2 regions of the Pseudomonas sp. XP1 genome follow, and region 2 is predicted to be linked to the other one. Evidence: riboswitches for the same ligand, from Rfam matches in the RefSeq annotation. Region 2 holds a riboswitch; the other holds the start of a gene.
What was found. A riboswitch is a leader RNA that binds a small molecule or an ion and turns the genes downstream of it on or off. The one in region 2 is predicted to bind thiamine pyrophosphate.

Region 1 (3,857 bases), on a different contig from region 2:
ATCCCAGGCCTTGTCGGCGATCACCAGGTTGACGTCGTAGTCGCGGTTGCCCCACGGCATGCCCGAGCCACTGGGGAAACGCAGGTTGACGCCATCCTGCAGGGCCTCGTTGCCGCGGTCCAGGGCACTGTAGTAGTTCATCATCACGGCGTTGCCTTTGTAGACGTTCTGTGCCGTGAAATCCATCATGTGGTCGTGGAACCAATGGGTGCTCATGGTTTCGCGCCAGTCACCACGGATCTTGATGCTGCCGTTCTGGCAGGTTTTCAGCCCTGGCGAGGCGTCATTGACGAACAGCGTTTCCCCCGGCGAGCAGGGGAACGCCGCGCGTGGGTCCTGGGCGCGGGTGTTGATGGTGTCGTAACCAGCCAGCTGCAACGGCCAGCGGTAATCGTAATACTGGCCGGGGAAGAAGTAGGCATTGGCATAGCCATCGCTCTCGGCCGGCGAATGGCCGTTGTGCTCGTGGGTGGAGAGGGTGTGCAGGCCAAAGCCGTTGTTGGCTGCTGGGTCGATCGGCAGGGCGTTGTAATGGCGCATCAGGATCGGCTGACCATGGCGCGCCATCAGCAGTTTGGGCGGGAACGTACCGTCGAAGGTCCATACCGATTTGTGGTTTTGCAATGGCATCTTCGGATGGAATCGGGTGTCGATGCCCTTGGTGGTGCCGAGCGTGTTCGGGATGTCAGAGGTCTGGTAGTACAGACCTCCCGGGGCAAATTCACCGACTGCATAGTTGTGCAGTTGCTTGCGGTCACGCAGTCCTTGGTTGATGCGTGCACCAGCCTGGGCGGTCTTGAAGCCCGCCTGCGGGTAGAACTCGTTCCACCGCTGGTGCGACCAGCCTTTTCCTGGTGGCCGGCCTTCCGCCGGCGAGCCGACCGGCTGGCGGTTGAGGAACATTTCAATCTGCGCCTTCCACGGGTTGCGGTCGAGCACATTGGAATACTGGGTCGGGAACGGGTACAGGCCCGGCTGTTTGAGGAAGGCTTCCAGGGCCGTGCCGCTAGGGCCGCTGCGCGCAACCACGTTGGGGTCCTGCGCCGGTGCCGCACCCAGGGTGGGCACCGGGAAGGTCAGGGTTGGCGGCGGCAGCGTGGGGTCGAGTTTTTCCGTGCCGAATTCCTCGAACAGCAGTAGCTGCTGGGTAAACGGCAGTGCCCCGAACAGCGGGCTGGGCTTGCCATTGGTGGGGTATTTGTTGTCGGTTTGCAGGGCCGGTGGCAACACATTGTTGGCGCTTACCGTGTCGCGGTTGCCGTACACGCCATTGGTCAGCTCCAGCGAACCTTGGTTGGCCGGCGGCATGTTGAACAGGTCCAGCAAGGCCTTTGTCGGGTCGGCTGGCTGGTCAGTGTAGGCCGACGGGTCGGTCGGCGGTGGCATGCTGTTGTCGTCGAGGGGAGCGGCGGTCGCCGTCACCAGCCCGAGGCCGAGCATCAGCGTGGTGAGGGTGGATAGCTGGAATGCATGCCTGGCAGGGTGGATCACGGCAGGTGTTTTCATTGCCTTATGCCTCGCTCGCGGCCTTATGGCTTTCAGCCATCAGTGGCGTTTTGCCCGTTTTTGGGGCTGGAGCAACGGCTGTGCCAACCCAAATGCGAGGAATGTGTTTCTAAACAAACCCTTGTGGCGCCTGATGTGAGCTAATGGCCATGGCGTCAAAAATGGGTGAGCCCCCCACTTGTGGGTCACCCATTTCCCCCAGATTGGGTGGTGACAGCAGCGGCGCCCTGGGGTATACCTGAGCGCCACCAAGGGGAGCCCGGCAACGGGCTGAGAAACCGCTGGACGCTGCAGCGCGGTGACCCTTCGAACCTGATCCGGATCATGCCGGCGAAGGGATGGGACTTGAAACCTGCCTTTTTGCCGGCCTCACTGCGAGGCCCGTCCATGCCAACCACCGCGGTCTCGCTGTCACTCTCCATCAAGGACAGCAACATGACCGAACGCTTCAGCCAGTCCCTGCGCCGCCGCAGCGAGCCGACCTGGTCGGCGGCCGTTGGCCACCGCTTCGTCACCCAATTGTGCGATGGCAGCCTGCCGGACCCGATCATGGTCGACTACCTGGTGCAGGACCACCGCTTCCTCGACAGCTTCCTGACCCTGCTGGGCGCGGCCATCGCCACCGCCGACACGTTCGAGGCGCGCCTGCGCTTCGGCCGCTTTGCCGGGATGATCTCCAGTGACGAGAACACCTACTTCCTGCGCGCCTTCGAGGCCCTGGGGGTGAGCCCCACGCAACGCAGCGAACCGGCCGACACCGTGCCAACCGCAGGCTTCAAGGCGATCATGCGCGAAGCGGCGGCCACCCGGTCCTATGCGGCCGCACTGGCAGTACTCAACGTCGCCGAAGGCCTGTACCTGGACTGGGCGCTGAAGGCGCCAAAACCGATGCCGGACAACTTCGTCCATGCCGAATGGATCACCCTGCACGACAACCCGGCATTCCAGGACTTCGTTGCCTTCCTGCAAGCCGAACTCGACCGGGTCGGCCCGCAGGAAGCCGCGCTGGCAGCTGACTTCTACCTGCGCACCGTGGCGCTGGAGCTGGCCTTCTTCGATGCCGTCTACCCGGAGGAAAAATGAGCATGGATATCTTCGACCGCCTCAAGGCTGCCGCCACGCCGCAGTGGAACAGCTACGTCGACCACGAATTCGTGCGCCAGATGGGCGAGGGTACGTTGAGCGAAGCCGCCTTTCGCACCTATCTGGTACAGGATTACCTGTTCCTCATCCAGTTCGCCCGCGCCTGGGCGCTGGCCGCCTACAAGAGCCGGCGCCCGGCCGACATCCGCGCCGCGCAGGCCGGGCTGGCGGCGATTCTGGATGAAACCGAGCTGCACTTGCGCCTGTGCGCACGCTGGGGTCTGACCCAGGCCGATATCGAGGCCGCGCCTGAACACCAGGCCACGGTTGCCTATACCCGCTATGTGCTGGACTGTGGTGCCGCGGGTGACCTGCTGGAGTTGCATGTGGCCTTGGCGCCTTGTGTAATCGGCTATGCCGAGATTGGCCGTGCGTTGTCCGAGCGCATTGGCGATCTGAGCAATCACCCGTACCGCGAGTGGATCGCCGAGTATGCCGGTGAAGGCTACCAGGGTGTCGCCACCGCGGCGCGCAAGCATCTGGACGAGCTGGCAGCGCGGAGCATGACCGAGCAACGGTTTGCCGAGCTGGTGGGGATTTTCGGCCAGGCGTCCAGCCTGGAGGCGGACTTCTGGCAGATGGGGTTGGACGGAGCCTGATTTGCTGCCTGCGCCGGCCCTATCGCCGGCAAGCCAGCTCCCACAGGTACTGCGCAGACTTCAAGGCTGTGGTTTACCTGTGGGAGCTCACAGGTACTGCGCAGACTTCAAGGCTGTGATTTACCTGTGGGAGCTGGCTTGCCGGCGATAGGGCCAGTAGCAAATACCACAAGGCTTGGGCCACTATGCTGGTAGGGGCCACCCGCAAAGCCCAGGGAGAAGCATCATGAACATCATCAACGCACGCCTGCGCGGCAGGTCCGGCCTGTTTCGCATCGAACTCGACGGCGAACGCATCGCCGCCATCGTGCCTCAGGCCGAAGGGGTGGCGGTGCGCGCTGCCGATGACCTGGATGCCGGGCAGAACCTGGTAGTGGCGCCTTTCATCGAGCCGCACATCCACCTGGACGCCACGCTGACAGCCGGCGAGCCGCGCTGGAACATGAGCGGCACCCTGTTCGAAGGCATCGAGCGCTGGGCCGAGCGCAAGGCAATCACAACCCACGACGACATCAAGAACCGCGCGAAAAGGACCATCGGCATGCTGGTGGACCATGGCATCCAGCATGTACGTACCCATGTCGATGTCACTGACCCCACCCTGACCGC
Region 2 (3,857 bases):
GCACGCCGGTCGATGCACAGACTCGCGTCTTGCTCGGCGATACCATGGGCGAACTGCTGTTCCTCTATGCCCTGGCCGACATTGCCTTCGTCGGCGGCAGCCTGGTGGCGACCGGCGGGCACAACCCGCTTGAACCCGCGGCGCTGGCCTTGCCGGTGCTGATGGGGCCGCATGTGTTCAACTTCCTCGAAATCAGCGCGATGCTGCGCGAGGCAGGGGCACTGCAGCAGGTGGACGATGCCGACGGGCTGGCCGAAGCGGTGCGGCGGTTGGTCGAATTGCCGCAGGATGCACAGCGCATTGGCGAAGCGGGCAGGGCGGTGATGCGGGCCAACCAGGGCGCGTTGCAGCGCTTGCTCGATGGCCTGGGTGCACTTATCCGCTGAGTTCTGTGTTGGGTTTTCTGGCCTCATCGCCGGCAAGCCGGCTCCCACAGTACTGCACAAGGCTTAAGGCCAGTGGAGAACCTGTGGGAGCTGGCTTGCCGGCGATGAGGCCATCAAAAGAAACCCACCCTGCGGAAAATCCACCCCTATATCAGGGGCGACGCTCGAAGTTCTTTGCCGCTGCAGCCGCCAGGTCCGGCGGCAGGAAGTCCTTGTCCGGGTTGTAGTCCGGCTTCAGGTACCGCTTGAGGTCCTGCAGGTCCTGCGGGCTCAAGGTGCCGGCCGCCTGCTTCAGGCTCAGGTTGTCGAGGATGTAGTCATAGCGGCTGTTGTTGTAGTCGCGCACCGAGGTGTACAGCTGACGTTGGGCGTCAAGCACGTCGACGATATTGCGGGTACCCACCTGGTAGCCGATCTCGGTGGCTTCCAGCGCGCTCTGGTTGGAGATGATCGACTGCTTGCGCGCCTGCACCTGTTCCACGTCGGTGTTTACCGCGCGGTGCAGGTTGCGGGTGTTTTCCACCACCTGGCGGCGCAGGCTTTCACGCTGCTGTTCGCTCTGGCTCAGGCGCTGGTAGGCCTCGCGCACCTGCGAACTGGTCAGGCCGCCGCTGTAGATCGGGATGTTCAACTGCAGGCCGATGCTGGTCTGCTCGACGTCGCCGCTATAGCGCGAAACGGGGGCCGGTGCGGGGTTGGTGAAACCGAAGTTGTCGTTGTCACCCTTCTGATACTTGGCAACCGCGTCCAGGGTCGGCGCATGGCCGGCCTTGCGCTGGCGCAGGGTTTCCTCGGCAGCGACGACCGCGTGGTTGGTGGCCAGCAGGTTGAGGTTCTGGCGCCCGGCGGTTTCGACCCAGGCCTTGGCGTCGTTGGGTGTAGGGACCTGCACCGGCAAGGTATGGACCACGCCTTGAATCGACGTGTATTCCCGGTTGGTCAGGGTTACCAGGGCCTCGAAGGCATCCTGTACCTGGCGCTCGGCAATGATCCGGTTGGCCCGCGCCGTGTCGTAGCTGGCCTGGGATTGCAGCACGTCGGTCTTGTCGGAGAGGCCGACGTCGAATCGTTCGTTGGACTGGTCCAGCTGGCGCTTGAAGGCAGCTTCCTCGGCCTTGGTCGCGGCCAGGTTGTCCTGGGCACGGAGCACGGCGAAGTAATTCTGCGCGGTTTGCAGGATCAGGTTCTGCTCGGTCGCCGACAGCTCCAGCGCCGCCTGTTCGTTGACCGCCTCGGCCGCCTGCAACTGGAACCAGCGGTCAGCGCGGAAGATAGGTTGCGCCAGGGTCGCACTCCAGGTATTGCCGCTGCGGTTGCTGGTGGCCGATGGTTCGTCCAGCTTGGTGCGGGTGTTCAGCATTTCGGCACCGGCCGAAAGGTTAGGCAGCAACCCGGCGCGAGCCTGTGGTACCACTTCACGGCGGGCGCCGTAATCGGCGCGGGCTGCAGCCAGGTCAGCGTTATTGTCGACCGCTTCCTGGTAGACGCTGACCAGGTCGGTCTTGACTGTTTGGGGCACGTCCGCTGCCCAGACCACTCCGTTGGACGCACAAGACACGGCTATCGCCAGTGAGAGTTTGCGCAGCATAGAGGCAATCCTTGTACGAAATTTAATTACTGAACTGTTGAGTATCGATCGACGGGCCAGTGTAGTGCCATGCGCCCCCGGCAACAATCGCTCGAGTGCCTTTCATCATCCGCGTATTTACCCGCTTGGCTTTGCCGACCACTCCAGTCTAGACTGCGCATGTTCTTGTCGGGGTGCCTTGAAGCAAAGGCTGAGATCGCAAAGTTGCGGATCCCGTTGAACCTGATCAGGTTAGCGCCTGCGTAGGGAACAAGATTGCTCGCCTTCCCGTGGAGCCTCTTGTGCCAGGTCCGGGAATGTCACAGCTGCATGCAGCTTCAGGCACCCTCATATCCGGCACTGCACCCATCAAGGGTGCGTCCGCGCCTTTCAGGTTCACCCCGACATTCCACTGCTAGGAAGCCGTCTGGAGAGCCTGTGATGACCAAACAAGAAAAAGCGATCAACCTCAGCGAATCGGCACAAGTCGATCAGCAGTCCGTGCAACCGTTCCCGCGTTCGCGCAAGGTGTATGTCGAAGGCTCGCGCCCGGACATCCGCGTGCCCATGCGTGAAATCAGCCTGGACGACACCCCGACCGATTTCGGTGGCGAGTCCAATGCCCCTGTGCTGGTCTACGACACTTCCGGCCCGTATACCGACCCCAACGTTGTCATCGATGTGCGCAAGGGCCTGGCCGATGTGCGTTCGGCGTGGATCGAAGCACGCGGTGACACCGAGCGCCTGGCCGGCCTGAGCTCGCACTTCGGCCAGCAGCGCCTGAACGATGCCGAACTGGCCAAGCTGCGTTTCGCCCACGTGCGCAACCCGCGCCGTGCCAAGGCCGGCGCCAACGTCTCGCAGATGCACTATGCCCGTCAGGGCATCATCACCGCCGAGATGGAATACGTGGCCATTCGCGAAAACATGAAGCTGCAAGAGGCGCGCGCCGCCGGCCTGCTCGACGAGCAGCACGCCGGTCACAGCTTTGGGGCCAACATCCCGAAAGAAATCACCCCCGAGTTCGTTCGCCAGGAAATCGCCCGTGGTCGCGCGATCATCCCGGCCAACATCAACCACCCGGAATTGGAACCGATGATCATCGGCCGCAACTTCCTGGTGAAGATCAACGGCAACATCGGCAACAGCGCCCTGGGTTCCTCTATTGAGGAAGAAGTGGCCAAGCTGACCTGGGGCATCCGCTGGGGTTCGGACACGGTCATGGACCTGTCCACCGGCAAGCACATTCACGAAACCCGTGAGTGGATCATCCGCAACTCGCCGGTGCCGATTGGTACCGTGCCGATCTACCAGGCCCTGGAAAAGGTCAACGGCGTGGCCGAAGACCTGACCTGGGAGCTGTTCCGCGACACCCTGATCGAGCAGGCCGAGCAGGGCGTGGACTACTTCACCATCCACGCTGGTGTGCTGCTGCGTTATGTACCGCTGACTGCCAAGCGCGTCACCGGTATCGTCAGCCGTGGTGGCTCGATCATGGCCAAGTGGTGCCTGGCGCACCACAAGGAAAACTTCCTGTACACCCACTTCGACGAAATCTGCGAAATCATGAAGGCCTACGACGTCAGCTTCTCGCTGGGCGACGGCCTGCGTCCCGGCTCGATTGCCGACGCCAACGATGCCGCGCAGTTCGGTGAGCTGGAAACCCTCGGCGAGCTGACCAAGATCGCCTGGAAGCACGATGTTCAGTGCATGATCGAAGGCCCGGGCCACGTGCCGATGCAGCTGATCAAGGAAAACATGGACAAGCAGCTGGAGTGCTGCGACGAGGCGCCGTTCTACACCCTCGGCCCGCTGACCACCGATATCGCTCCTGGCTACGACCACATCACCTCGGGCATTGGTGCGGCGATGATCGGCTGGTTCGGTTGCGCCATGCTCTGCTA

Region 1: it holds a riboswitch for thiamine pyrophosphate, as region 2 does, so the genes downstream of both, ACK1U9_RS16005 (TenA family protein) here and thiC (phosphomethylpyrimidine synthase ThiC) in region 2, are expected to answer to the same signal.

What each region holds. Positions count from the first base shown of each region.
Region 1 is NZ_JBNRIJ010000017.1:17,500-21,356, reverse strand. It holds gene ACK1U9_RS16010 (Ig-like domain-containing protein) at 1-1,506, opposite strand, end outside; TPP riboswitch at 1,748-1,862, shown strand; gene ACK1U9_RS16005 (TenA family protein) at 1,942-2,589, shown strand; gene tenA (thiaminase II) at 2,586-3,248, shown strand; gene codA (cytosine deaminase) at 3,475-3,857, shown strand, end outside.
Region 2 is NZ_JBNRIJ010000030.1:19,118-22,974, forward strand. It holds gene waaA (lipid IV(A) 3-deoxy-D-manno-octulosonic acid transferase) at 1-386, shown strand, start outside; gene ACK1U9_RS20670 (TolC family outer membrane protein) at 538-1,974, opposite strand; TPP riboswitch at 2,134-2,240, shown strand; gene thiC (phosphomethylpyrimidine synthase ThiC) at 2,395-3,857, shown strand, end outside.